3 regions of the Mesorhizobium sp. B2-5-7 genome follow, and region 1 is predicted to be linked to each of the others. Evidence: riboswitches for the same ligand, from Rfam matches in the RefSeq annotation. Region 1 holds a riboswitch; each other region holds the start of a gene.
The links. Region 1 has a riboswitch for cobalamin ahead of FJ543_RS01510 (CbtB domain-containing protein). Riboswitches for the same ligand answer to the same signal wherever they lie in the genome.

Region 1 (9,489 bases):
AAGACGAGGGATTGGTGCAGCCGGTGCGGCGCGGCCGCACCCGCCTGTTTCGCCCTTCCGACCGCCACCTCATCCGGCAGATCATGCGCGGAAAACGCCTCGGCTTCTCGATCAACGAGATCCGCGAAATCATCCAGATGTACAAGGAGCCGCCGGGCGAGGTCGGGCAGCTCAAGCTGATGATCAAACGCATCGAGGAAAAGCGCGAAGACCTCAGGCAGAAACGTCGCGACCTGGAGGAGACACTGGCCGAACTCGACCAGGCCGAGGAGTCTTGCGTCGAGCGGCTGGTCGAGCTCGGCGTCAACACGTAGCCCTGCTCAAATCCAGCGCCGGACTCTTTTTGCATAGTCGCGGTATTTCTTGCCGAATTTCGCCGCCAATATCTTTTCCTCGCCCTCGATCGCGACCTTCTGGGTGACGAAGGCGGCCACGAAGGCAAGCAGGAAGAACCAGGCGATGCCCGAGACGAAGGCGACGCCGATCAACAGCAGCGTGTTGGCCAGGTACATCGGATTGCGGCTGACGCCGAAGGGGCCGGTCGTGACGAGATGATCGGGCACGGCGTTGGGATTGAGCGTGGTCCTGGCCCGTATCATGGTGCGGATCGCTGTGAACCAGAGTACGGCCACGGCGAACAATGCCACCCAGCCGGCGGCGAACAGGATGTCGCCAAGGAGATCGCCGATCCAGGGCAGCGGGATGTAGAGGCCGAGCACGACACTGATGAGGATGGCGGCGGCGTAGATCACCGGCGGCCACGGTACCAGCCCAGGCTTCGGCCCGGTCCCAGGCTTCGGTTCGATCCCAGGTTTTGGCCCGATCATTGTGTCTCTCCCTCCGTCATCTTGTCCTCGGTCTTGGCGGTGCACGTTGCGGCAAGATCGGACAGATGCGCCCTGAAGTCCGCAGTCTGGTCGTTGTTGAAGAGCCGATCAAGAGAGGCTTCGCCTTCGAGCGTTTCGAGCATGCAGCCGCAATAGCTCGAACAGAAGGTTGCGTTGCGCATCTGCTCGCACGATCGCTGGCAGGTTTTCAGGAAATTGACCTGCGGGGTTTCGACTTGCGCCGGCATCACTTGCGAGAACAGCCAGACGCAGCCGATCAGCAGCGGCTGGTGGATCAGGTAGAAAGCCAGGCTGTGGCGGCCGATGAAGACCAGCGGGTTGGACCAGCGTCCGGGCGCCAGGTTCGCCAGGCGTGCCCTTATGCCGGAAGTGGAGGCGAATTTGGCCACCGCAATGCCCGTAAGCACGGCGCCGAACCAGGGGAACAGCGGAACGTAGTCGTTGGAGCGCGGGTTGATCGCCGACAGGCCGATCCACCAGAGCCAGGGATGATCGAGGGCCTCGAAGCGCAGGTAGACTGGTGCCGCGATGACGAGCGCGGCGACGGCAAGCGTCAGCAGCGCCGGCAGGCGCAGGAACGCGAGGCCGAGCAGGCTGGCGAGCGCGATCTCGTGCAGGATGCCGAAAAAGATGAATCCGTCGGGCGTGGCGATGCGGGTGACGACCGAAATGGCGACCGCCGCGCCGGCGATCATGGCGAACCGCTTCCAGAAGCCGTTCCAGCGGATCTGTCGGCCATGGGCGAGATAGAGGCTGACCCCGACCAGGAACAGGAAGGTCGATGCGATGCAGCGGGCGTAGAACTTCCACCAGCCGAAGGCGGTGAGGCCGGGATCGGTGTAGCCGAAGAATTCCAGGTCCCAGGTGAAGTGGTAGCTCGCCATCGCGATCAGCGCGATGCCACGCAAGATATCGATGGCGACGATGCGCTTCGATGGCTGCGGGACGGGTACGGTCGGCGTGTGGATGCTCATGGTCTCGCGATCTGATTCAGCCCCTCCACGACGACTATCACGGTTGCACCGGATAGAAGAAGACCGGGCGCCTTGGCCTGGACCGCGCGGCGGGGTCCGCGCCAGCCGCCGGGTTGGGCCAGCGCGGAAAAGCCTTTGACCGGCTTCGCTTTTTGCCGGATGTGCGTCGGTTTCCTCTTAATGGGCCTGAAATGTCCACGGCAGATTCGACGCCGCGATTCTGCTTTGGGGAAGCAATGTCCACCCATGTTCGCCATCCGATCTGGCTTCCGGCCCTCAAGGCCGCGGATGCGCGCACCTTCGCCTCGCTTTATGCGGTCGAATCCTTCGCCCGCGCCATGGTGTCGAGCGTCATACCGATCCAGGCCTACGAGATTCTCCACAACGAGCAGATCGTCTCGATACTTTACACCGCCGTGTCCCTGTTCGGCCTGTCGGTGACCTTGTTCATGCCGATGCTGATCCGCCGCTTCGCGCGGCGCTGGGTCTACACGGCGGGCGCCTGCCTGCTCGCCATCGGCTCGCTGTTCTTCGTCACCCATACGCTCGCCGGGCAACTGGCCGGGATGCTGTGCCGGGTGATGGGCGCCAGCGCGCTGTCGATCACGCTCAACCTCTACATCATGGATCACATCCGCAAGACCGATTTCATGCAGGCCGAATCGCTGCGCATGGCGTGGTCGATGGTTGCCTGGACCTGCGGGCCAACGCTCGGCATTTTTCTCTATACGCGCTTCGGCATTTATGCCGCGCATGGCGCGGTGGCGGTGTTCGCCATGGCTTTGCTGGCGCTGTTCTGGACCTATCGGCTGAGCGACAACCAGTCGATCCGCCCGGGCAAGACACGACCGGCCAATCCGCTCGCCAACATCGGCCGCTTCGTCGCCCAGCCGAGGCTGAGATTGGCCTGGCTGATAGCCTTCGGCCGTTCCTGCTTCTGGACGACCTTCTTCGTCTATGGACCGCTGTTCATGGTCATCACCGGCGAGGGCGAATTGGCCGGCGGCCTGCTGGTCTCGGCCGGCAACGCGCTGCTGTTCATGGCGATCTTCTGGGGCAAGGCGGGGAAACGCTTCGGCGGCCGCAGGACCATGACATTTGCCTATTTCGCCATGTCGGCGACGCTGCTGGCGGCCGGTGCCGTGGGCGAAACCGTGCCGTTGCTCACCGGTGCCTTCCTGCTGTGCGGCGCCTTCTTCACCATCGCGCTCGACGCGCTGGGTTCGACCGCCTTCATGCGCTCGGTGCGCTCCTATGAGCGCGCGCAGATGGCGGCGGTCTACCGCACCTATCTCGATTTTTCCGAACTGACGCCGCCGCTGGTCTATTCGGTGGTGCTGGCCTTCTTCGGTCTGGGCTCGGTGTTCGTCACGCTCGGACTGCTTGCCGCGTTTTGCGGCTTCATGACCTGGCGATATCTGCCGAAGTCGCTGTGATCTTCAGGCCTCGGGTGAGCGCGCAGCGTGCCGTTCGCGCACCCAATCGTGGAAGCGGTGAAGGTCGTACTCCTCGGGCATCAGCACGCCAGCTGTATGACGCATCGAGCGCAGGCCCTTCTGGTTGACCTCGCAGATTGCCGCGTCCTCCTCCAGCACCTGTGTGCCGAAGGCAACGATGTTGTCGATGTCGGTCTCAGCGAGCGCCTCGGGCGCGAACAGCCATTCCGCAGTCAATTCGGTCTGTTCGGAACCGAGCGGCGTCAGCCGCACGGTCCTGACATAGTCGACATGGCCGACGATGAACATCGACGGCAGGCTGGTGGAGTAAGTCTGACCGGCGGTTCGTTCCGCCGGCGTCAAGCCCGGGAAGACCGGCCCGTGCGCCTGCCCATCACGCGACCATGTCTCAGCCCCGGTGCGCAGGCCGCCGGAAAATTCCGGCGCGTCATTGTCGGCGTGACGGAGCCATTCGGGATCGTCATGCCGGCTCATCAGGCCGCGGCCATAGATCGGCACCAGCCGCGACAGGTCCTTGTGGACGCCCGGGCAGTGCAGGCACTCGTTGAAATTTTCCCAAAAAATCTTCCAGTTGCAGTTCATCACCTTGCGCAGCACGTGGCCCGATACCAGCGTTTCCAGCGGCCAGTTGCCGAGGTCGCCGGAGGCCGGATCGAAGGATAATTGCGCCGAGCCGGCGACATCTTCCGCAAGATTGACGAAGACGAAGCCCCGCCACACCGAGAGCGCGACGCGATAAAGCGGGTGATCGGCCTTGTCGAAGCCGTCAGGCAGCGATTTCGACGGCACGCGCACCAGATCGCCACGCAGCGAATAGGACCAGGCATGATACGGGCAGGTGATCAGCCGCGCCTTCAGCCGGCCCTGGCTTTCCTGGCAAAGCTGCGAGCCGCGATGCCGGCAGGCGTTGTGGAAGGCATGCAACTCGCCGGTGTCGTCGCGCAGCAGGAGGATTTCCTGCGTACCGACGCGGAAGGTGCGGAACGCCAAAGGCTGGGCAAGGTCGGCCTCGCGGCAGACGAGCAGCCAGTTCCTGTACCAGATGGCGTCGAGATCGCGCTGATAGTTGTCCTGGTCCCAATAGGCCGACGAGGGCAGCGTCGGCTCGGTTCGAGTCAGGCCGTTATAGGGCACGCGCTCGCTGGCATTGGGCTGCATGGCTGGCTTCCCGTGAGGGGTGCCAGCCGACACCCGGCCATGAAGTTTGTCAATCGGGACGGGATGAGGGCAGCTTCGCCGATACGGCGCTCCTGCGTTGGCGGCTGTCGGAATTTGGTTTGCCGGGCGCGGCGAATTTCCCTATAGTCACCGATGTCGTCGGTTCCTTTTTGGAGCCAAGAGGGAATGCGGTGCGGGCAGGAATTCCTGCCCAATGCCGTGGCTGCCCCCGCAACTGTGTGCGGTAGTCCTCTCCATATGCCACTGAAGATTTTTCTTCGGGAAGGTGGGGAAGGGCGCTTATCCGCGAGCCAGGAGACCTGCCGGCGACAGGAAACTGACTTCGATGCCCTCGGGTGGAGGGCGAAAGGACAAGACATGACTACCGCTTCCGTCTCCCTCGGCGCCTCCGTCTCCTCGCAGTCGCGCTTCATGCAGCTTGCGCTCGCGGCGCTGCTCGGCATCTTCGTCGTCGGCTTTGTCGGCTTCTCGCATATCGATGCGGTCCACAATGCTGCCCACGACTATCGCCATTCGATGGCGTTTCCCTGCCACTAACGAGGATCCGACATCATGAATCTGTTTCGCAACGTCGTGTTCGTCGCGGCGATCGCGGGGCTCGTGGCCGGTGTCGTTCTCGCCTGCATGCAGGCCTATGCCACCGTGCCGCTGATCCTCAAGGCGGAAGTCTACGAAAAGGCCGGCGGCGGCCACCACCATGATCACGCGGCCGCACCAGCGGCGACCAATGATGCCATGAGCACGGTGGCGCCCGCTGGGAATGCCATGAGCTCTGCCGCGCCCGCGGGCACCGATGCCGTGACACCGGCGGAGGAAGACGAAGGCTGGGCGCCGGCCGACGGTTTCGAGCGTTTCGCCTTTAGCGTGGTTGCCAATATCGTCACCGGCATCGGCTTCGCACTGGTCCTGGTCGCGGTTTCCGAGTTCTTCGGCGGCGTCGGCAACTGGCGCCAGGGTGTGTTCTGGGGTTTGGCCGGCTTTGCCGTGTTCACACTGGCACCGGGTCTCGGACTGCAGCCGGAACTGCCGGCAATGCCGGCGGCCGATCTTCTGCCGCGCCAGATCTGGTGGACGGCGACGGCGGCCGCGACCGCGACCGGCCTGGGCCTGATCGTGTTTCGCAGATCGTTGCCATTGACCATCCTCGCCGTCTTGCTGATCGTCGCGCCGCATGTCGTCGGCGCGCCGCAGCCCGACAGTTTCGAAACACCGATCCCGGAAGGCCTACACCATCAGTTCGTGGTGGCGGTGACGGTGACCAATCTGGTGTTCTGGCTGGTGCTCGGCGCGATCGTGGGCGTGGTGCGCAGGCGCTTCACCGGCATGGCGACCAGCCTGCGCGACAGCTTTGCCTGATCGCGGCAGGCTGACCTTCATCATCGGTGGTGCGCGCTCCGGCAAGAGCGCGCACGCCGAAACCCTGATGACGGCATTGCCCTCGCCATGGGCCTATATCGCCACGGCGCAAGCCTATGACGACGAGATGCGCGAGCGCATCGCGCTGCACCGCTCGCGGCGCGGTGAGGGCTGGTCGACCATCGATGCGCCACTCGACCTCGCCGAAGCGCTGGAGGCGTTCCCAGACGGTCAGCCGGTGCTTGTCGACTGCCTGACGCTGTGGCTGACCAATCACATGCTGGCCGATCACGACGTCGAGGCCGCGTGCCGGCGGCTGGCGGACGTGCTGTCGCGGCCGCGCGGACCGTGGTTCGTGGTAACGAACGAGGTCGGGCAAGGCATCGTGCCCGACAACGCGCTGGCGCGTCGGTTTCGTGACGATGCCGGCCGGCTCAACCAGCGGGTCGCCGCGATTGCCGACACGGTGCTGCTCATGGTGGCGGGGCTACCGCTCAAGGTGAAGTGAAATGACCGATATCGACGACAAGGATGAAGAACGCCATCGCGCCAAGATGGCCAAGCGCAAGGCGGTGCAGGACGCCGAGGTTGCGGGCAAGACGATCGAGAAGGGGTTGCTGATCGTCAACACCGGTCCCGGCAAGGGCAAGACCACGGCCGCCTTCGGTCTCGCGCTACGCGTGCTCGGCTACGGCAAGCGCGTCGGCGTCGTTCAGTTCATCAAGGGCAAATGGCACACCGGCGAGAAGGACGCCTTTGCCGCCTTTGGCGATCGCGTCGTCTGGCATGCAATGGGCGAGGGTTTCACCTGGGAGACGCAGGACCTGAAGCGCGACATCGCGGCCGCCGAGGCCGCCTGGGCCAAGGCGCTGGAATTGATCGCCGACCCCTCGATCAACCTTGTCGTGCTCGACGAGCTCAACATTGCCTTGCGCTACGACTATCTCGCTCTCGACAAGGTGGTTGCGGCGCTCAAGGCTCGCCGCGAAGGCCTGCATGTCGTCGTCACCGGCCGCAACGCCAAGCCGGCACTGATCGAGGCGGCGGACCTGGTCACCGAGATGGGGGCGACAAAGCACCATTTCTCGGCGGGCGTGAAAGCGCAGCAAGGCATCGAGTTCTAGAAAACCAGAACGGCGATCAGCGCGACCAGGCCGAACAAGCCGATCAGCAGGTAGTCCGCGACCCGGTAAAGCTTGAGCGCCCGCCTGATATCGCCGCTGTCGACATCTCGGCGCCCGCCTTCGCCCATGAAGATGTCGTCGACCATGACACCGCCATAGCTGCGTGGTCCGGCGAGCGCCAGCCCGAGTGCGCCGGCCATGGCCGCTTCCGGCCAGCCGGCATTGGGCGAGCGGTGTTTTTTCGCGTCGCGCCGTACCGCCTGCCAGGCGCCGCGGGGGTCGGCGCCCTCGACCAGGAGGGAAGCGAGCACGATCAGCAGCGCCGTCAGCCGTGATGCCGGCAGGTTGATCCAGTCGTCGAAGCGCGCCGCCGCCCAGCCGAAGGCCTCATGGCGCGGAGTCCGGTGGCCGATCATCGAATCGGCGGTGTTGGCCGCCTTGTAGGCGGCGCCGCCGGCGAGCCCTCCGACCCCGGTCCAGAAGACGGGGGCGACGATGCCGTCGGAAAAATTTTCTGCCAAGCTCTCGATCGCCGCGCGGCAGACGCCGGCGCGGTCGAGCGTCTCGGGATCACGGCCGACGATCCGCGAAACGGCGGCCCGGCCCATGTCGAGGCCTCCGCTGTCGAGCGCATCGGCGACGGCTTCGACATGCTCGTAAAGGCTTTTCTGCGACAGAAGCGATGTCGCCAGAAAGACGGCAATGATCCATCCCAGGGGGACGAACCAGAGCAGAACAAGCTGCACGCAAAGGCCTGCTATCGCAGGCACCAGCACAATGACCAGAAGCGCCTGGACACCACGTTGGCGACGCAGCGCGTCGGGATCAGTGGCGCGGTTGAGCCGCAAGTCGAGAAAGGATATCAGCCTGCCGAACCATGTCACCGGATGGCCGATGGCGCGAAACAGCCAGTCGGGATAACCAAGGGCGAATTCGACAATTAATGACAGGAAAGCGATCAGGACTGACATGAAGCTTCTTGAAGGAGCGGTGGACCATGGTGGAAGTCTTGGCCGGGCAAGGGCGCTTTTCCCCAATGCCGTGCTGCCTTTCGTCGACCTCTCGACCGGTATCAATCCGCACTCCTACCCGCTTTTCGACCTGCCCGCCACCTCGCTGTGGCGATTGCCAGAGGCCGCGCGTGGACGCGAACTGATAGAGATCGCGGCCAACACCTATGGCGCGCCTTCCCCAGCAAGCGTGCTGGCGGCCCCTGGCACACAGATCCTGTTGCCGCGCGTCGCCTCGCTGGTGAGGCCCGGCAAGGCAATGGTGCTGGGGCCGACCTATGCCGAACACGCCCGGGCGGCGGCGATTGCCGGGCACGACGTGGTCGAGGTCAGCGATTTCGCGGCGCTGGCGAAAGCCGACCTCGCCATCATCGTCAATCCGAACAATCCCGATGGGCGCGTCGTCGAGCGCGACCGGTTGCTGGTGCTGGCCGCCGGACTTCGCGCCAAGGGCGGGGTGCTGGTCGTCGACGAGGCGTTCATGGATGTCGGCCCACGCGAGCACAGCCTCGCCGGCGATGTCGGCCAGGGCGGGATCGTCGTGCTGCGTTCCTTCGGCAAGTTCTTTGGTTTGGCCGGCCTGCGGCTCGGGTTCGCGCTTGCCGACGCGCCGACGGCTGAACGGCTGGACATGCAGTTCGGGCCGTGGGCTGTCGCAGGACCGGCCCTGGAATACGGCATCCGCGCGCTCGCCGATCTCGACTGGCAGGATGCGATGCGGGCCTCGCTGGCGGAAGCGACGGTGCGGCTCGACGCGCTGTTTAGCCGTTTCGGCGTTCCCGTCGCGGGCGGCACCACGCTGTTCCGCTATCTCAGCCTGCCCGATGCCGGCGGCCTGTTTTCCGGGCTTGGCCAGAGCGGTATCCTGCTGCGGCATTTCTCCGAACGGCCGCATGCCCTGCGCGCCGGACTGCCGGGGAGCGAGGAGGAGTGGCGCAGGCTCGAATCCGCCCTTGCCGATTGGGCGTCGCGGCGCGAGGATCGGTCGAAAGGTTTCAAACAATGATCCATGTCTGCTCACTGGCGAAAATCGAGGAAGTGGTGGCCAGGACCGGCGCCGACCGCATGCTGTCGCTGCTCGCCGCCGGAACGGACGTAGTCCGACCGGCCTCGATCCCAAGGGAAAACCATCTGCACCTGGTCATGCACGACATCGCCGTGGCGCAGGACGGCATGACCATGCCGGGCGAGGAGCATGTCCGTAACCTGCTCGATTTCGCACGCCGCTGGGACCGGGCGAAACCAATGCTGGTGCACTGCTATGCCGGCATCAGCCGTTCGACCGCCTCGGCCTATATCATCGCCGCGGCTTTGGCGCCGAAACGCAACGAGGTGGAACTGGCGCGGACGCTGCGAGCGCTGTCACCTTCGGCGACGCCCAATCCGCGGCTGATCGCGGTGGCCGACGCGCTGCTCGAGCGCAACGGCCGCATGATCGAGGCGATCGAGTCGATCGGGCGCGGCGCCGACGCCTTTGAAGGCACGCCGTTCGCCCTCCAGATCGACGGTTAGCTATTTCAGCCACTCCGCGAGCTTGGCCT
Region 2 (9,489 bases), on a different contig from region 1:
CGACGACGGCACCGTCAAGCGCGGCCCGCAGGTCGCGGCTTTCGCCGAGGAGCATGGCCTCAAGCAGGTATCGGTCGCCGACCTCATCGCTTACCGGCAGCGCAAGGAGACCCTGGTCGAGCGCGTCGCCTGCTCCGACATCGAGACGCTGGGTGGCAAGGCCCAGGTCTTCACCTACACGCTGCCCTGGGACACGATGCATCACGTCGCCATCGTCTTCGGCGACATCCGCGATGGCGAGGAGGTGCCGGTGCGGCTGCATTCGGAGGATGTGGTGACCGACGTGTTCGGAACCAGCCACCGGCTCGACGGCATCATGAAGGCGATGGGCGAACGCAAGCGCGGCGTCATCGTCTATCTCAGGGAAGGCTCGGTCGGCGTTGCCCACCAGGAGCGCAACCGGCCGGCGCCAGGCGACCGCGAGGACCATGAAGAGGCGCGCCGGCGCGAGAGCGAATGGCGCGAGATCGGCCTTGGCGCCCAGATCCTGAAGGACCTCGGCATTTCCTCGATCAACCTGATTGCCTCGCGCGAGCGCCACTATGTCGGCCTCGAAGGCTTTGGCATCCACATCGCTAAGACCGAGATCATCTGAGCTCGACAAACCCCGCCTGTCACTCGGCCGGGATTGCCGCCTCGCATCGTTCCAACTCGCATTCGTGGGTGGCGAGGCTGCGCTGGCCGAGCAGCACCGTGATCAGCGCGATAGCGCCTGACGTCACCGAGACCCAGAATCCGTTCTGGGCGCCGAATGCATCCACCACGGCGCCGGCGGCGAAGGAGCCCAGCGCCATGCCGATGCCGATCCCGGTGGTTACCCAGGTGATGCCTTCGGTCAGCATCGCTTCCGGGACATGCCGCTCGATCAGGCCGAAGGCGGTGATGAAGGTCGGCGAGATCGCCACGCCACTGATGAAGACAGTCAGCGCGAGCGCTGGCACGGTGCTGGCGGTAAGCGGCAGCAGTGTGCCGAGCGCGACCAAGGCAACCGCGATGGCGAGCTGGCGCTGCAGCGGTGCTTTCAGGTTGAGCGCGCCGATGATGATGCCGAGCACGAAGGAGCCCAGCGCATAGACGCCGATGACGAGACTGGCAGTGCCCGGCTGGCCGAGTTCCTTGGTGATCGCCACTGTGCTCACCTCCGTCGTCGCGAAGGTCGCGCCGATGAAGATCATGGCGAAGGTGATGATTTGAACCGGCCCCAGGCGGATTGCCGAGCCGCTGGAGCCATGGTCCACCGGCCGCACTTGCGGCTCGGTCGAACGCTGCAGAATGAAGGCTGTCGAGCCCAAGGCGAGGAACAGCGTGCTGACGAGCACGCCCGCTTCCGGGAACAGCGCGGCGCTGAGGCCCACAGATAGCGATGCGCCGGCGATATAGACCAGTTCGTCCGCCGCCGACTCGAAGGCGAAGGCGGTGTTCATCTCGGACCGGCCCCGGAAAATCTCGGTCCAGCGCGCCCGCACCATGGCCGGCATGCTTGGCATTGCCGCGGCCAGCAGCGCCGACGCGAACAGCGTCCATACCGGCCAGTCTTGATTGGCCGATGCGATCAGGGCCGCGAATGCGAGCACGGAGATGATGGTGGTGGGTACGACAACCCGCGTCTGGCCGAGGCGGTCGACCAACCTCGATATTTGCGGCGCCAGGAAGGCATTGGCCAAGGCGAATGTCGCCGAAACCGCACCCGCCAGCCAGTATTCGCCACGCGTCTGCGACAGCATCGCCACGATGCCGATCGGCGCCATGGCGATCGGCAGGCGCGCCATGAAGCCGGCGGCGGCAAAGCCCGTGGCTCCGGGAGCGCGAAAGATTTCCGAATAGGGGTTTTGCATGATCCTGTTCCTCGACAAGGGGCGATTCGACAATTACATACGAGACGTATAAGTGTTAAATAGAGCATACGTCGCGTATGTCAATTGGCATACGGAGCGTATGTAAGTAAGGCCAGAAGCATGCATCGACCGCGCAAGGAGATGATCGCCGAGACACGCGCCAAGCTGATCGCCGCGGCGCGCCAGGCTTTCGGCACCATCGGCTATGCCGAAGCGTCGATGGATGATTTCACCGCGTCGGCCGGGCTGACGCGCGGCGCCCTTTACCATCACTTCGGCGACAAGAAGGGACTGCTTGAGGCGGTTATCGCCGAAATCGACGCGGAAATGGCGGCCCGGGTGAATGAGGTCGCGTCGCGGGCGCCGACCCGCTGGCAGCATTTCGTCGACGAATGCACCACCTATATCGAAATGGCGCTGGAGCCGGAAATCCAGCGCATCATGTTCCGGGATGGTCCGGCTGTGCTGGGCGATCCGGCACTGTGGTCGAATGCCAATGCCTGCGTCGGTTCAATGACCGATCATCTGACAGCGCTGCAGCGGGAAGGGGTGGTCGTCCCCGGCGTCGACCCGGAGTCGGCAGCGCGGCTGATCAATGGGGCGAGCAGCCAGGCCGCGCAGCGCATCGCCAATTCGCAAGATCCCGAAACGACATCGAAGATGGTGGTGGCCGCGTTCAAGCAATTGCTCGAAGGCCTGCTGAAAAAGCCGGAAGCGCTTTCAAGATGAACCACCATGGCAGTCCCGCCACTGCCTGCAATTGACAATAGCCGGTTTGAGCGCATCCTCCGCAGCCATCTCTGAGGGGAGATTCGGGGCATGTGGGATTTCGATATCGGCAGGTCGGTGTCCATCATGATGCGGACCTGGCCTTTCATTGTCTTTCGCATGATCGTCTATTTCGGCATCACGCTGGCCTACATCGTGGCCACCGGCACCGGCGCCTCCGTCGGCTATGGCGTCGGCCATATTTCTACCGATCCCGACGGACCATTGTCTTTTGCGATGTGGGGCGGCGTGGTCGGTTTCGGCATCGTCTCGATCGCCGTCTACTGGATCCGCGAATACATCCTCTACGTCGTTAAGGCGGGCCATATCGCCGTCATGGTGCATCTGATCGACGGCCATGATATTCCCAACGGCCAGAACCAGATCGCCTACGCGAAAGAGGTCGTGACCGAGCGTTTTGCCGAGGCCAACATCCTTTTCGTCGTCGACCAATTGGTCAAGGGCGCCATACGCGCCATCACCGGCCTGCTCGGCGGCATCGCGGCCTTCCTGCCCATTCCTGGCCTGAGCGGCCTGGTTTCGTTCCTCAACACGGTGATTCGCCTGTCGCTGACCTATGTCGACGAGATCATTCTCGGCTACAACATCCGCATCAGTTCGTCCTCGCCGTTCGAAACCGCGCGCCAAGGCGTTGTGCTCTACGCCCAGAACGGCAAGACCATGGTCAAGAATGCCGTCTGGCTAGGGGTCATCATGTGGGGCATGTCGTTTGTGATTTTCCTGCTGATGCTGGCTCCGGCAGCCGCTATTCTTTACGTCATGCCCGGGCAGCTCGCCGGCTGGGCTTTCGTGCTGGCAATCGTCTTTGCCTGGGCTTTCAAGGCGGCCTTCATCGAGCCGTTCGCCATTGCCTGCCTGATGCAGGTCTATTTCAAGACCATCGAGGGTCAGGTGCCCGATGCCGCCTGGGACGCCAGGCTGGCCGAAGCCTCGTCGAAGTTCAGGGAACTCAAGGACAAGGCACTGGCTTCTTTCGGTGGCTCACGGTGGGGCACTGCCGGCGCGACGAGCTGATCAACCGGGCTGGCGGGCGCACCGGCGACGGTGCCGAGGCGCGCCACTGCTGATTTGAGCGGCGCTTCGCCTTGCCCGCGAAAAGTCTCGCTCATGATAAGCTCGGGCAACGGCAGCCGCCGGCCCCAGCCGTGTGTTTCGAGATCCGGCTTCGGTGCGAACTCGGAAACACGGCCGACGCAGAGATAGGCGATCGGTGTCACCTGATCGGGAATGGCCAGCAAGCTTTTCAGCGCTTGCGCCTCGATGATGCTGACCCAGCCGACGCCAACGCCTTCGGCGCGTGCCGCCAGCCAGAAATTCTGCACCGCGCAGACCGTGCTGTAGAGATCCATCTCCGGATTGTGCCAGCGCCCCAGCGGCGAGCCTTTCGAGCGTTCGCGGTCGCAGGTGATGCAGATGTTGAGCGCGCTTTCGCAAATGCCTTCGAGCTTGAGCTTGCGGTAGAGCGCCTGCCGTTCTGCCTCGATTTCAGGCAGTTCCCGTTCTCGCGCGGCCAGGAACAGGTCGCGCACTTCCGCCCGCCGCGCGGCATCGCGAATGACGATGAAATTCCAAGGTTGCATGAAGCCGACCGATGGCGCGTGGTGGGCGGCAAGCAGCAGCCGCGCCAGCACCTCGTCGTCGATGGCCTCCGATGTAAAATGGCTGCGGACGTCGCGCCGCGTGAAGATGGCGCGGTAAACAGCGTCGCGCGCAATCTGGTCAAATCCATCGCCCATTGGAGCGGTCATAGCTTCCGGCATCGCTTGTCCCCTTGCGATTGCAATCGATGTCATCCGCCTGACCATGCGGATGACGATGCCTGCCCGGCCGGTCTTCTGGCTCGGGATCAACCCGCGTCCGGTGCCTTCCCGTCATCGACAGTGGCATTTACCGGCGCGGTCCCCCTCACAGCGTTGGGCACGCCACGGAGTTCAACCGTGTTCCCGATTCTCCCGCCAGGGCATTTGCAGCCAAGTGGAATCACTTGGCGTCGCAAAATGCGGCTAAAACAAACAGACCGGCAGGCACCAGGCAGTAGCGGCAGTCTTACTCCGAAGGGCCGGCGACGCCAATGCCCGCAGCGACATGAATGGACGCAGGTTCGATTTTCCCCAGCGATCAAGCTGCAACGCATGGCCATCACGGCGCCGGGGCACTAGATAGGGGGCATGGCCACCCGTCTCTACACGCACCCGATCTTTCTCGAACACATCACCCCGCCCGGTCACCCCGAGCGGCCCGACCGCCTGCGCGCCATAGAGCGCGTGCTCGACGACGAAGCTTTTGCCGCGCTTGACCGCGTCGAGGCACCGCAAGGCGACGAGGCGACCATCCTCTACGCGCATCCCGCCGATTTCGTCGCGCGTGTCCGCGCCGCCATCCCCGACGAAGGCATTGCCCGCATCGACGCAGACACCACCGCCAGCCCGAAAAGCTGGCAGGCGGTGATTACGGCGATCGGTGCCGCCAATGCCGCCGTCGACGACGTCTTTGCGGGCCGCGCCGACAACGTCTTCGTCGCCGCCCGTCCGCCCGGCCACCATGCCGAAAAGACCACGGCCATGGGCTTCTGCTTCTTCAACACGGCGGCAATCGCAGCGCGCCATGCGCAGAAGAAGCACGGCGCCGAGCGTGTCGCCGTCGTCGACTGGGACGTGCACCACGGCAACGGCACGCAGGATATTTTTTGGGACGATCCCTCGGTGCTCTATTGCTCGACGCACCAGATGCCGCTTTATCCCGGCACGGGCGCGAAGAGTGAGACCGGCGCCGGCAACATCGTCAATGCGCCGCTGGCGCCTCGGACCGGCAGCGAGGTGTTTCGCGATGCGTTCCTGTCGCGCGTGCTGCCGGCACTCGACAATTTCGCGCCGGATCTGATTATCATTTCGGCCGGCTTCGACGCGCACCATCGCGACCCGCTGGCGGAAATCAATCTGACCGAGAACGATTTCGACTGGGCGACCGGCCAGCTGATGCAGCGCGCCGCAATCCACGGCGGCAACCGGCTCGTCAGCCTGCTCGAGGGCGGCTACGATCTGCAGGGATTGGCATTTTCGGTCGCCGCCCATGTCGGGCGACTGATGAAAGGATGAATGATGACCGGTGAGATCAACGAAGACGTCAAGGCGATGAGCTTTGAACAGGCACTCGACGCACTGGAGAAGATCGTCGATGATCTGGAGCGTGGCGACGTACCGCTCGACCAGTCGATCCGGATTTACGAGCGCGGCGAGGCGCTGAAGGTTCATTGCGACCGGCTGCTGAAGGCCGCCGAGGACAAGGTCGAGAAGATCAGGCTGTCGCGCGACGGCAAGCCGGTTGGAACCGAGCCGCTCGACGCGGACTGAGGTCCGGAGCAGCCTTATCGGTTTTTGGACACGATCATCATTGAGGATACAGTTCGTCCCGATTGAAACGGACAAGAGGAGATACGGAAGCGATGTGCAGAAACATCAAGACCCTGTTCAATTTTGATCCGCCGGCAACCAACGACGAAGTCCGCGACGCGGCACTGCAGTTTGTCCGCAAGCTGAGCGGCACGACGCGGCCTTCTGCCAAGAACCAGCATGCGTTCGATCATGCGGTCGAAGCCATCGCGGCATCCGCACGCGAATTGCTCGATTCCCTCGAAACCCACCAGCATCCTCGCAATCGCGAAGAGGTGGCGGCCAAATTAAAAGCGAAAGCGGCGATCCGGTTCGCCTGATATGCCCAAGCGCCACTGACCGCTGACGAGGAGAGTTCATGAGCTTCTTCCCCGGCAAGGACCCTGAGGCCGGCGATGCCTTCGCCAGCGACCAGATCGAGCTGATGGTTATCCCTAACGCCAAGGACATTGGCGGTTTCGAGGTGCGTCGCGCCTTGCCGACCGCCAAGCGGCGCTTGGTCGGGCCGTTCATCTTCTTCGATCGAATGGGTCCCGCGATCATGCGCGCCGGCCAGGCGCTCGATGTCCGCCCGCACCCGCATATCGGCCTGTCGACCGTGACCTATCTGTTCGACGGCACGATCAGGCATCGCGATTCGCTCGGCACCGAGATGGTCATCCAACCCGGCGACGTGAACCTGATGACGGCTGGTCGCGGCATCGTCCACTCCGAGCGCACGCCGCAGGAATTGCGCGGCGCGCCGATGTCGATCTCCGGCCTGCAGACCTGGTTGGCTCTGCCGGACGGCAAGGAAGAGGTGGCGCCGGTGTTCGAGAACACAGCGGCGCTGCGGCTTCCCGAAATCGACGCCGAAGGCGTCAGCGGCCGCGTCGTCATCGGCGATTTCCAGGGTTTGCGGTCTCCGGTGCGGGCCGATTCCGAGACACTCTATGCAGATTTGCGGCTGGCGCCCGGCGCCAGCGTCAAAATCCCGGCCGATGCCGAGGAGCGCGCCATCTACACGCTGGAGGGCGAGGTCTCGATTTCGGGTGATGTCTTTCCAGCGGAACGGCTGCTGGTGTTCCGGCCCGGTGACGAGATCGTCATATCGTCATCGACGGGTGCGCATTTCATGCTATTCGGCGGCGCGTCTCTCGGTTCGAAGCGCTACATCTGGTGGAATTTCGTTTCCTCGTCCAAGGAGCGCATCGAGCAGGCCAAGCAGGAATGGAAGACCGGCCGCTTCGATATCGTTCCTGGCGATGAGAAAGAATTCATCCCGTTGCCGGAAGGCTGAGAAGATCGGTGAGGGGCTGACCGTCCGCGTCAGCGACACGCATTTACTTTCGCCGGCCGGCGGCCTATCCCGCCGATGAACAGAAAGTCTGGGCCCAACGTGAACGCAACGCCGCATACGCCGCTTCTCGATAGGGTTCGCGTCCCGGCCGACCTGCGCACGCTGGCCGAGAGCGACTTGCCGCAACTGGCATCAGAGCTTCGCCTCGAACTGATCGACGCGGTGTCGCGCACCGGCGGCCATCTCGGTGCCGGCCTTGGCGTGGTCGAACTAACGGTGGCACTGCATTATGTCTTCAACACACCCGATGACCGGCTGATCTGGGATGTCGGCCATCAGGCCTATCCGCACAAGATACTGACGGGCCGTCGCGACCGCATCCGCACCTTGCGCCAGGAAGGCGGGTTGTCCGGCTTCACCCGCCGAGCCGAGAGCGAATATGACCCGTTCGGCGCCGCCCATTCCTCGACATCGATATCGGCCGGCCTCGGCATGGCCGCCGCCCGCGACCTCTCAGGTGGCCGCAACAATGTCATCTCCGTCATCGGCGACGGCGCCATGTCGGCCGGCATGGCTTATGAGGCGATGAACAATGCCGGCGCGCTCGATGCGCGCCTCATCGTCATCCTCAACGACAATGACATGTCGATCGCCCTGCCAACCGGCGCCATGAGCGCCTATCTGGCGCGTCTGGCTTCCGGCAAGGCCTATGTCGGCCTGCGCGACTTCGGCAAGAAGCTGACCTCCTATCTCGGCAAGCGAGCCGATCGAGCCATCACCCGCGCGGTCGAGCATGCGCGCGGTTACGTCACCGGCGGCACCTTGTTCGAGGAACTCGGCTTCTATCACATCGGCCCGATTGACGGTCACAATCTGGAGCATCTCATCCCGGTCCTGAAAAATGTCCGTGACAACGGCAAGGGTCCGGTGCTGATCCATGTCGTCACCCAGAAGGGCAAGGGCTACGCGCCGGCGGAAGCGGCCGCCGACAAGTATCATGGCGTCAACAAATTCGACGTCATCACCGGCGCACAGGCCAAGGCGCCGGCCAATGCACCGGCCTACACCAAGGTGTTTGCCGAAAGCCTGATCCAGGAGGGCCGCGAGGACGACCGCATCGTCGCCGTCACCGCCGCCATGCCGGGCGGCACCGGCCTCGACCTGTTCGGCGAGGTGTTTCCGTCAAGGACTTTCGACGTCGGCATTGCCGAGCAGCATGCGGTGACCTTCGCCGCCGGCCTGGCGACGGAAGGCTACAAGCCCTTCGCCGCGATCTATTCGACCTTCCTGCAGCGCGCCTACGATCAGGTCGTCCATGACGTCGCGATCCAGAAACTGCCGGTGCGTTTCCCCATCGATCGCGCCGGCTTTGTGGGCGCCGACGGTGCCACCCATTGCGGCGCGTTCGACACCACCTTCCTGGCAAGCCTGCCGGGCTTTGTCGTAATGGCCGCGGCCGACGAGGCGGAATTGCGTCACATGGTGCGCACCGCCGCCAGCTACGACGACGGGCCGATCGCCTTCCGCTATCCGCGCGGCAACGGCGTCGGCGTCGACATGCCCGAGCGAGGCTCTGTTCTGGAGATCGGCAAAGGCCGCATCGTCCGGGAAGGCAGCAAGGTTGCCCTCCTGTCCTTCGGCACAAGGCTGCAGGATTGCCTCATCGCAGCCGAGGAACTCGGCGCGGCCGGGCTTTCCACCACGGTCGCCGATGCCCGTTTCGCCAAGCCGCTCGACCAGGATCTGATCCGGCGGCTGGCCCGCTCGCATGAGGTTCTGGTGACGGTGGAGGAGGGCGCCATTGGCGGCTTCGCCAGCCATGTGCTGCAATTCCTCGCCCATGAAGGACTGCTCGAAAGCGGCCTGAAGGTACGCCCGCTGGTGCTGCCGGATGCCTTCACCGACCACGCCAAGCCAGAGAAGATGTATGCCGATGCTGGTCTCGACGTCGCCGGAATCGTGCGCACCGTATTCACCGCGCTCGGCCATACGGTCCGCGCCCAGCGCGCCTGAATCAAAACCTCAACGGTTTGAATCAGTTTGCCGGCTCGATTTCGTAACATATTGTTAACGTTGCTGTTTGGCGTTTTGCTTACCCTGTCCCTTGGCCGTTTTTCAACGCCGCCCTGCTAGATCACGGCCAGGCAGGGAGACAACGAGAATGAAGACGCTTCTATGCGGCGTGGCCTTGTTGGCG
Region 3 (9,489 bases), on a different contig from region 1:
GAGACATCATCCGAATCGAGGAACGACACGAGCTCCGTTTCCGGCGTGAGCAGTCTGAGACCAGCGTTGCGGGCCCGGGTCACGCCCATGTTCTCTTGCCGGAAAAGGCGAATGCAGGGGTTCAGGGCCATCATCGAACGCACGGCCTCCGCCGACCCGTCGGTCGAGCCGTCGTCGATCACGATGATGTCGAGATCGGCGGCATCGTGCTGCCGCACGAGCGAGCGCAAGGCCGAGACGACATAGCGCTCGCGATTGTACACAGGCATGATCACGCTGAGCTTCACCGGGCGCCTCGTGTCAGGAAATCCTCGATCGTGCCGGCGATCTCTGCCGGGTCGGTGCCGAGGGACAAACGGAAGCACGGCAGGTGGCGCGTCAATTCGCTGAAGAAGCGAAAGCCGCTTTCGCGCTCGCCCGGCATCTGGGCGATGCCGGACGGCGCCAAGGCAATCATGGCATCCCTGCGCGACACCGGCATAATCGAACTTGCTCCGCCTCCGCTGATATGTGGCACCACCAGCGCGACGATGTCCAGCATGGCGGGCACCGGCCGAGGCGCGATATCGTGAATATGGAACGTGTGCTTGCCTTGCCAGTTGAGCGGGCCTTGCGCCGTTAGCCGCTGCCGCAGGCCCAGCCGGGCGAAACCTTTCGTGTCCTGCTTCAACGTCGAAAAAAGCGGGCGCGCGGTCACGCCGTCGGTGAGATCGATCAGCACATAGTCGTCGCCGACACTGTCGAGCCCGTTGAGGAGGCCGGCGGCGACGGTCCCCGATTTCCCGGCCCCGCCCGAGCCGGCAAGCAGAATACCCTTGCCGTCGATGCTGAGCGTGCCGGCATGGGTCAGCCGCATGCCGCGCGCCGCATATTCCCAGTGCAGGAAGGCGCGCAGCGGTGCTCCCGGCTCCCAGGGCGGAAAGGCATCGGCCGAGGCCATCAGCTGCACGCCGACGCGGCGGTGCGGATCGTAGACCTGCCAGAAATCGAGGTCGTGGAAATGGTGCCCGCGCAAACCGGCTTCGGCGAGCTGTTTGGCAAAACCGTGCTCGGTGAAATGGGCATCGCCCCAGTGCGCCGGCTCCGGGATGCCGTCAATGCCGGGATGCGCGATGAAGATGCGACCCGTGGACGGTGCCGGCTGGTCATGCCCGGGCTCGACAAAAGCATGGCCCAATGCATCGGCAAGCACGCCGTGACCGAGATGCACGGTCAGTTCAAGCCAGGGCAGGCGAACCTTTCGCATGGTCGGATAGCGCGCGGCCGCGCCTTCAGCGGCGGCGATGAGATACCTGGCGTAATCCGGCAAGGTTTCGAGCGTGACGCGCGGCATCAATCGCCTTCCATCACGCTGCGGCCGCCCCGTCAGGAAGCCTGCTTGACCGCCGGCCAGCCGAGAGGTTCCTCGACCTCGTGGATGGGATCAACGACGATCAGGTCGGCGAGGTCGTCGTGAATGCTCACATTGAGCGGCTCGTTCGTGGCGGCAAGCTCGGCAGGCAAATCGCCCGGCAAAGGCTGCGCCGCCGCGTCCAAGCGCACCAGCAAACCCAATTCGAGCAATTGCGATATGAAGCGTTCGAGTTCGGCCTGGCCTATTGTCGAGCCGCCGGCGCTCAGCCCGACCAGAGCCTGGGCGTCCGCGCCGGATGAAAGCGCCTGCCATACCTTGCTGCCGGAATCGGAAAAGCCGAAATATTTGCCATTGGCAAGATTGAGCACCACGGCCTCGCCATCGAAAGATTCGAAAACGATATCCCGGCTCGCTACCGCATAGGCGTGGGAGTCATGCGTCATTGTTGCCCCGTCCTGCATTTCCTGCCCGCCAGCAGGACCGCTTCCACCAACAACGCCTGTAAACTTTCAGGTCTTCCTTGGCAAGGTAACCTTTGCCGGCAACGCGGGACCATTTCCGGGTTCAGTCGAAAGCCGGGCGGATCAAGCCTCGATTTCAAGCGGCGACAATGGCTTGGAACAACAGGCCAGGATGAAGCCATCATCGATCTCATGATCGAGGATGCCGCCATTGTGGCTCATCTCGACGCTGCCGGAGACTTTCTTCACTTTGCAAGTTCCGCACAGGCCGAATTCGCAGGCGGCCGGTATTCGCACGCCCGAGGCGCGCGCCGTCTGCAGCACGGTCTGGCCGGCGACACAGTCGGCGTCGACATCCGAAAGCGCGAAGCGGATCGGCGTCGCGGCTTCGACGCAAATCGCCGCGCCGTCTTCAGCCGGCGAGGCAAACGGCGCTGGGATTTCCTCCATCGCCGGCGCGGCAAAGCTCTCTTGATGGTATTTTGCCATGTCGAACCCGGCGGCCTCCAGCATGCCGCGCACGGCGCGCATGAAAGGGTCGGGGCCGCAGCAGAAGATTTCGCGTTCGCGGAAATCGGGCGCCAGGAGCGGCAGCCGGATGGCGTCGATGCGGCCCATATGGCCGTACCAGCCCTCGCGGCTCGACCGCTCCTCGATCATGAAGCCGAGCGACAGCCCCGGCATATGGCCGCCGAGCAGTTCGAGTTCCTTGCGAAAGATGATCTCTTCCGGGCGCCGCGCGCAATTGACGAAGCCGACATCGGTCCATGGCGCGCAGTCGTTCAGCCAGCGCAGCATCGACATCATCGGCGTCACGCCCGAACCGGCCGAGATGAACAGGTATTTCGCCGCCGGGTGGCTGTGCAGCGAAAAGTCGCCGCCCGGTCCATAGGCCTTGACGTGCGAGCCGGGCGTCAGGTGATCGAACATCCAGCGTGTGCCGACGCTGCCCGCCTGCGCCTTCACCGTCACCGCGATCGAGAATGGCCGTGACGGCGATGATGACAGCGTGTAGGTGCGCATCAGCGGGCCGTCCGGTGTCGGCAATTCCAGCGTCACGAACTGGCCCGGCTTGTAGCGGAACCAGGTCTGGTTGTCGGAGCGGAAGGTGAAGGTCTTGACGTCGGGCGCCTCGTCGCTGACGCCGGTTACTTCCAGCACCTGCAGCCTGTCGTTCCACGGCGCCATCTGGTCGAGGTGGCGATAGAGGCCAAGATCAGTCATGGCGTTCATCCCTGCATACCTTTCATTTTGGGCGTGTCGTGATCCCAAAGCCGCTGCACAGTTTTGGCCGACATGCGCTAGGCGACACTGCGCAGAGCAGGCCGGCCGTCTTCGGAAAGCCGTGGGCCGATAAAGCGCGCGTACCAGTCGACGAACTGGATGACGCCGCCCTCGTGCAGCTCCGAATAGGGACCGGGCTCGTAGGCCGGCGACAGGATGCCGAAGGCATTTTCCTCGACGATGCGGCGGTCCTGGTCGTTGGTCTCGGTCCAGACATGGGTGAGTTCGGCGAGATCGTAGTCGACGCCTTCCACGGCATCCTTGTGGACCAGCCATTTGGTCGTAACCGCTGTTTCCGTGGCGCTGACCGGCAGCACGCGGAACGTCACCGCATGATCCACGAGGATATGGTTCCAGGTTGTCGGGTAGTGATAGTGCATCAGCGTGCCGATCCGGTCGGCCGAGACGCTGTCGGACAGGTTCTTCTTCACCGCCCGCTTGCCGGTCATCGTGTAGCTCTGGGCATCGCGCAGCAGCGGCGCGCGGGTGGCGCGGTATTGTCCGGCCGGGTCGATGCGAAACTTGCTGGGCAGGCCAACAGCTTCGCACTTCGCCCAGTGGGCCAGCATCTCCGGATCGCTGTCGGCGCCTTGCACGCCGGTCACGGTCGGCGCTTCCGGGAAGGTCTTGCACAGCTCAGGATGGTTGCCCGCGCAATGGTAGCATTCGCGGTTGTTTTCCCAGACCAGCTTCCAGTTGCCCTTCTCGATGATCGTGCTCTCGAAGGCGATCTTGGCCTCGCTCAGCCGGTGCGGCTGGAGATAGGGCTCGATCATCGCCTGCATCGGCGCGAAGTCGGCGGGCTCCTTGGCCAGGCAGATGAAGACATAGCCGGCGACGCTTTCGCAGGCGACCGGCTTGAGCCCGAACTGGCTCTTGTCGAACCCATCGGCCATCTGGCGGGCGAACAGCAGCCGGCCGTCGAGTTCGTAGGTCCACTGGTGATAGGGACACACCAGTTTGGCGGCCATGCCCTTGTCGGTGTTGCAGACGCGGCTGCCGCGATGGCGGCAGGAATTGTGGAAAGCGTTGATCTTGCCCTGCTGATCGCGCACCAGCACGACCGGATAGTCGCCGATCTGCACGGTGATGAAGCTGCCCGGCTTGGGCAACTCGCAATCATGGCCGATGAACAGCCAGTCGCGATACCAGATCAGTTCCATGTCAAGCTTGAAGTAGTCCGGGTCGGTATAGAAGGGCTGTTCCAGCGAAAGGCCCTGTCTGCGGCCGTTCAAAAGCCTCAGCATGTCGTTGCGCGCGTCCATGTCCTGTCCTCATTTTCAAGGACTGAACTGGTGGTGATGGAGGAAGGACTGGGCGCAAGCCGGCGAAGCCGGACAACACCATCCGCCCCTTGACCGCCCACCGCGATCAGTCGAGTTCTAGCGATCTCGGGCTGGTTTCCGGGCTCTGGAGTTGTCCTGGCGGACCATCGCGACACCTTCCCAGGCTTTCGCCCAGTGGTCTCCCGTTGCGACTTGAACTCCACCACCGTTGCGGGGGCAGCGCCGGAATCTGACCGGCTTCCCAATTCTCCGCTCCGTCGTCACGCAGCGGCACCTGAGATCGCTCGATCTAATCACGACAGGGTTTGCGACATCGGCACGAAAGCGACATCGCATCCATGCGGCGCGACACGTACGCGGGATCGTCCCGGCGCGGTTGCAGCGGGGGAATCGCCTCTTCTCGCCAGGCGCGCGGGCACAGTTTTCGACCCTCAGCCGGGCCGGAAAAGGGTTAATGGTTTCGAAAAGTGACTATTAGCAGAGTCTAAAATCGAACCGAACGGTTCGTTTCTGTTGACGGTGCGTGCAGGACGGTGTGAACGCCCAGCCTTCCGACACAGTTGGTGATCGGGTTATGATCTCAGACAACTATTTGATATCAAACGGAAAAATAAGACATGTAGAAGGCGTTGGTACAATTTCAAGTGGTGGAGTCATGGTCCACGCTGAACAACTTCGTGATTGGAAACGGCAAGGGGGCTCTCCCACATCGGGGCTGTCCGAACGACGCGATTTAATCCCAAGACACGCCGCTAGACGGACGGGAAAAATACTGGAGTACAAAAATGAAAAAGATCATTCTCACTGCCGCCGCCCTTCTGGCTATTTCCGGCAGCGCCTTCGCTAGCAGCGACCATTATGGTTCGAACGCCGCGACCCCCACGGCTACTGTCGACAGCTCCTACACCGCTTCGACTAAGAAGTCGGAGCCGGCTGCCCAGACGCCTGTGACGGGCGCCGACCACAACCTCTTCGGCAACAATTAATAGCGATCCCCGGCACGCGGCGGGTGACCCTGCCGCGCTGGTGGACCCTACAAATTCAGGAGTATTAAAATGAACAAGATCCTCATTGCTGCCGCTGCCGTTCTGGCTCTCTCCGGCAGCGCTTTCGCCGGCAGCGACAACTATGGCTCCAACGGCGCCAACCAGGCTGCTGCCGCTTCGACCGACAATTCGAACACCGCGTCGATCGGCAAGTCGGCTCCGGCCACCTCGGCGCCTGTCCAGCAGGGCAGCGACCGCAACCTCTTCGGCCATTAACGGCCATCCCACGGCCGGTGGGCTCTGGCCCGCCGGTCCGCGGGACTTCCAAAATTCAGGAGTACCTAAAATGAACAAGATCCTCATTGCCGCCGCCGCCGTTCTGGCCGTCTCCGGCAGCGCCTTCGCCGGCAGCGACAATTATGGCTCCAACGGCGTCAACCAGCCCACTGCTTCGTCGACTGTCAATGTCGATACGTCGCATACAGGTGCGATCCGCAACAGCGATTCGCCTGTCTACAAGCTGCTCAACTCGTCCGGCGACGTGCAGAAGCCGGCCCATCAGGGTGCCGATCGCAATCTCTTCGGCAACAACTAACCAGCCTGTGCAGACAAGAACAGCGGCGGGCCAGGCCCGCCGCTCTTGTTCTTTCATTACCGGACGGCCGTCTTCAGGCCGCCTTTGCTTCCGCTTCGTGGAGGGCAAAGGAGCGACCATCGGCATCGAAGATATGGAGATCGCCGGCATTGGCGGTCAGCCGCAGCGTCGAGCCGCGCTTGACCTCGACATTGCCCGGCAGCTTGGTCACCAGCGGCAGGTCGGCCCGGCCGATATCGACATAGACCAGCTGGACCTCGCCAAGCTGTTCGAGATAATCGACGGTCCCCTCGAACAGATAATCCGCACCGCTGGCGATCGCGAGATCTTCCGGCCGTACGCCGAAGCTGACCGCCGCTCCCTTTGCCGAAGCAGGTGTCGCGATCGGCACCGTCGCCTTGCGGCCGCCGACATGGCTGACGATGGTCGGATTGCCCGTCTTGTCGACCGTCGCCGGCAGGATGTTCATGGCCGGCGAGCCGATGAACTGGGCGACGAAGAGGTTGCCGGGGTTCTTGTAGAGTTCCATGGGCGTGCCGACCTGCTCGATGTGCCCGTCCTTCAGCACGACGATGCGGTCGGCCAGCGTCATCGCCTCGACCTGGTCGTGCGTGACGTAGATCATGGTCGTGTTGGGCATCGATTCCTTGAGCTTGGCGATCTCGATGCGCGTCGCAACGCGCAATGCGGCGTCAAGGTTCGACAGCGGTTCGTCGAACAGGAACACCTTCGGATTGCGCACGATGGCGCGGCCGATGGCGACGCGCTGCCGCTGGCCGCCCGACATCGCCTTGGGCAGACGGTCGAGATATTTGGTCAGCTGCAGGATCTCGGCGGCTTGCCGAACCCTTTTGTCGATCTCGGCCTTGCTTTCCCCACCGATCTTCATCGAGAAGGCCATGTTGTCGTAGACGGTCATGTGGGGGTAGAGGGCATAGGACTGGAACACCATGGCGATGCCGCGCTTCGAGGGTGGCACGTCGTTGACCACCTGGCCGTCGATCTTGAGTTCACCCGACGTGATTTCCTCGAGCCCGGCGATCGAGCGCAGCAAGGTCGACTTGCCGCAGCCCGACGGGCCGACGAAGACTATGAACTCGCCCGATTTGATGTCGAGGTCAATGCCGTGGAGAATGTTAAGATTGCCATAGGACTTCTTCACTTGTCTCAAATTGACATCGGCCATTGGTTTCCTCCAGTGATTCCTCGGATGTTTCAGCCTATGCGTCCGAACCAGGCGCCATAGCCGCCGAGCTCGACCGACCCGGTGCTCGCCTGCCCGGAGAGCCCGTGTCCCGGCAAAGGTTGCAGGGTTCGGTTGCCGAGGTCAACCTTCGCCGGCCTTGCGCCCAGATTGAAGACGCAGACGATCTCCTCATTGCCCGACCGGCGGGTGAAGGCGACGGTGTCGCCCTGGCTTTCGATGAAGGCGATGTCCCCCTTGGCCAGCGCCGGATGGGCGCGGCGGAAAGAAAGAAAGCGCCGGTAATGCTCAAGCAGGGAGGTTTCGTCGCCTTGCTGCACGTTGACCGCCTGCGGCAGATGCTCGGCCGGTACCGGCAACCAGGGTTTTGCCTGGGAGAAGCCGCCATTCCTTGCATTGCCATCCCACACCATGGGCGTGCGGCAGCCGTCGCGGCCCTTGAATTCAGGCCAGAAACGGATGCCGTAGGGATCCTGCAGATCCTCGAAGCGCAGGTCGGCCTCGCCGAGGCCGAGTTCTTCGCCCTGGTAGATGCAGACCGAACCGCGCAGCGACATCAGCAATGCCGAGATGACCTTGAGATAGGCCGACGGGTCCGCCTCGTCGGCGGCCCAGCGCGAGGCCGGTCGCATCACGTCATGGTTGGAAAACGCCCAGCACGACCAGCCGTCGCTGGCCACCCGGCCAAAAGCTTCCAGCACCGAGCGGACCTTGGCGGCGCTGATCTTTTCCGGCGCCAGGAAGTCGAAGGAATAGCACATATGCACGCGCTTGCCGCCGGCGGTATAGGCGGCGACCACGTCCAGCCCGCGTTGCGAATCGCCGACTTCGCCGACCGCGGCGGTCGCCGGGTACTCGTCGAGCAGCGCCCGGAAGCGCTCGAGGAAGGCGAGGTTCTCCGGTCGGCTTTTGTCGTAGATATGGTCCTGGTAGTTGTAGGGATTGACCGCCGGCGCGGTCTGGTCGTTGCGCTGTTCCGGCGGCAGCGGCGGGTTGTTTTCCAGCCCCTGGCTGTGGAAGTAAAAATTGATGGTGTCGAGGCGAAAGCCGTCGACGCCGCGTTCCAGCCAGAAGCGGGTGACGTCGAGCAGCGCGTCCTGGACTTCGCGGTTGTGGAAATTGAGGTCGGGCTGCTCGGCCAGGAAATTGTGCAGGTAGTATTGCTGGCGGCTGGTGTCCCATTGCCAGGCCGAGCCGCCAAAGATCGACAGCCAGTTGTTGGGCGGCGTGCCATCGGGTCTTGCATCCGCCCAGACATACCAGTCGGCCTTGGGATTGGTGCGGCTCGAGCGGCTTTCCTTGAACCAGGGGTGGATGTCGGCGGTATGCGACAGCACCTCGTCGATCATCACCTTGAGGCCCAGTCGGTGCGCCTCCGCCGTCAGCGCATCGAAATCCGCCAGCGTACCGAACATCGGGTCGACGTCACAATAATCCGAGACGTCATAGCCGAAATCCTTCATTGGCGATTTGAAGAAAGGCGAGATCCAGATGGCGTCCGCGCCAAGGGCGGCAATGTAGGGCAGCCTGCCGATGATGCCCTTGAGGTCGCCGATGCCGTCGCCATTGGAATCCTGATAGCTGCGCGGATAGATCTGGTAGATCACCGCGCCCCGCCACCAGTCGCGGTCGATGGCGGGGTCTGGTTTCGAAGTCGCCTTCAAAGCCGATTGCATGGTCTCAACCTCCTTTCACCGAGCCGGCCAGCAGCCCGCGGACGAAATAACGCTGCAGCGAGAAGAAGACGATCAGCGGCACGATGATGGTGATGAAGGCCGATGTCGTCAGGATCTCCCAGTTACCGCCACGCGAGCCAAGCAGAGCATTGAGCTTGGCCGTCAGCACGATCTGATCGGGCGCCGTTCCGAGGAAAACCATTGCCACCAGGAGATCGTTCCATACCCACAGGAATTGGAAGATGGCGAAGGAGGCAAGCACCGGGAAGGACAGCGGCAGCACGATCTTGACGAAGATCTCGAAATCGCTGGCGCCGTCGATGCGCGCCGATTCCATGATCTCGCGCGGCAGGCCGGCAATATAGCTTCGCAAGAGGTAGATGGCGAAGGGCAGTCCGAAGCCGGTATGCGCCAGCCAGATGCCGAGGTAGGTCTTGGACGGCACGCCGAAGAACGTGCCGACGCCATTGTAGAGCTTCAGCAGTGGAATGAGCGACATCTGCAGCGGCACCACCAGCAAGCCGATGACGACGGCGATCAGGAGCGCGCGGCCTGGAAAGCGCATCCAGGCCAGTGCGTAAGCCGCAAAGGCCGCGATCAGGATCGGGATGACGGTCGCCGGGATGGTGACCGTTAGCGAATT

Region 2: it holds a riboswitch for cobalamin, as region 1 does, so the genes downstream of both, bluB (5,6-dimethylbenzimidazole synthase) here and FJ543_RS01510 (CbtB domain-containing protein) in region 1, are expected to answer to the same signal.
Region 3: it holds a riboswitch for cobalamin, as region 1 does, so the genes downstream of both, FJ543_RS15160 (aromatic ring-hydroxylating dioxygenase subunit alpha) here and FJ543_RS01510 (CbtB domain-containing protein) in region 1, are expected to answer to the same signal.

What each region holds. Positions count from the first base shown of each region.
Region 1 covers NZ_VFUO01000001.1:311,078-320,566, forward strand. Annotated here, with positions in the region: gene FJ543_RS01485 (MerR family DNA-binding transcriptional regulator) at 1-314, shown strand, start outside; gene FJ543_RS01490 (isoprenylcysteine carboxylmethyltransferase family protein) at 321-827, opposite strand; gene FJ543_RS01495 (DUF1624 domain-containing protein) at 824-1,822, opposite strand; gene FJ543_RS01500 (MFS transporter) at 2,059-3,258, shown strand; gene FJ543_RS01505 (aromatic ring-hydroxylating dioxygenase subunit alpha) at 3,262-4,437, opposite strand; cobalamin riboswitch at 4,581-4,780, shown strand; gene FJ543_RS01510 (CbtB domain-containing protein) at 4,816-4,995, shown strand; gene FJ543_RS01515 (CbtA family protein) at 5,011-5,814, shown strand; gene cobU (bifunctional adenosylcobinamide kinase/adenosylcobinamide-phosphate guanylyltransferase) at 5,807-6,322, shown strand; gene cobO (cob(I)yrinic acid a,c-diamide adenosyltransferase) at 6,324-6,938, shown strand; gene cbiB (adenosylcobinamide-phosphate synthase CbiB) at 6,935-7,909, opposite strand; gene cobD (threonine-phosphate decarboxylase CobD) at 7,908-8,954, shown strand; gene FJ543_RS01540 (tyrosine phosphatase family protein) at 8,951-9,460, shown strand; gene FJ543_RS01545 (creatininase family protein) at 9,461-9,489, opposite strand, start outside.
Region 2 covers NZ_VFUO01000006.1:415,862-425,350, forward strand. Annotated here, with positions in the region: gene ribB (3,4-dihydroxy-2-butanone-4-phosphate synthase) at 1-595, shown strand, start outside; gene FJ543_RS25950 (MFS transporter) at 615-1,835, opposite strand; gene FJ543_RS25955 (TetR/AcrR family transcriptional regulator) at 1,956-2,564, shown strand; gene FJ543_RS25960 (hypothetical protein) at 2,655-3,638, shown strand; partial or broken gene bluB (5,6-dimethylbenzimidazole synthase) at 3,755-4,429, opposite strand; cobalamin riboswitch at 4,432-4,614, opposite strand; gene FJ543_RS25970 (histone deacetylase family protein) at 4,793-5,719, shown strand; gene FJ543_RS25975 (exodeoxyribonuclease VII small subunit) at 5,723-5,974, shown strand; gene FJ543_RS25980 (DUF2277 domain-containing protein) at 6,067-6,333, shown strand; gene FJ543_RS25985 (pirin family protein) at 6,372-7,292, shown strand; gene dxs (1-deoxy-D-xylulose-5-phosphate synthase) at 7,368-9,305, shown strand; gene FJ543_RS25995 (hypothetical protein) at 9,454-9,489, shown strand, end outside.
Region 3 covers NZ_VFUO01000003.1:268,533-278,021, reverse strand. Annotated here, with positions in the region: gene FJ543_RS15180 (glycosyltransferase family A protein) at 1-287, opposite strand, end outside; gene FJ543_RS15175 (serine kinase) at 284-1,333, opposite strand; gene FJ543_RS15170 (PqqD family peptide modification chaperone) at 1,366-1,797, opposite strand; gene FJ543_RS15165 (hybrid-cluster NAD(P)-dependent oxidoreductase) at 1,939-3,039, opposite strand; gene FJ543_RS15160 (aromatic ring-hydroxylating dioxygenase subunit alpha) at 3,117-4,364, opposite strand; cobalamin riboswitch at 4,476-4,678, opposite strand; gene FJ543_RS15155 (DUF680 domain-containing protein) at 5,171-5,371, shown strand; gene FJ543_RS15150 (DUF680 domain-containing protein) at 5,441-5,647, shown strand; gene FJ543_RS15145 (DUF680 domain-containing protein) at 5,718-5,966, shown strand; gene ugpC (sn-glycerol-3-phosphate ABC transporter ATP-binding protein UgpC) at 6,040-7,152, opposite strand; gene FJ543_RS15135 (alpha-glucosidase) at 7,182-8,846, opposite strand; gene FJ543_RS15130 (carbohydrate ABC transporter permease) at 8,851-9,489, opposite strand, start outside.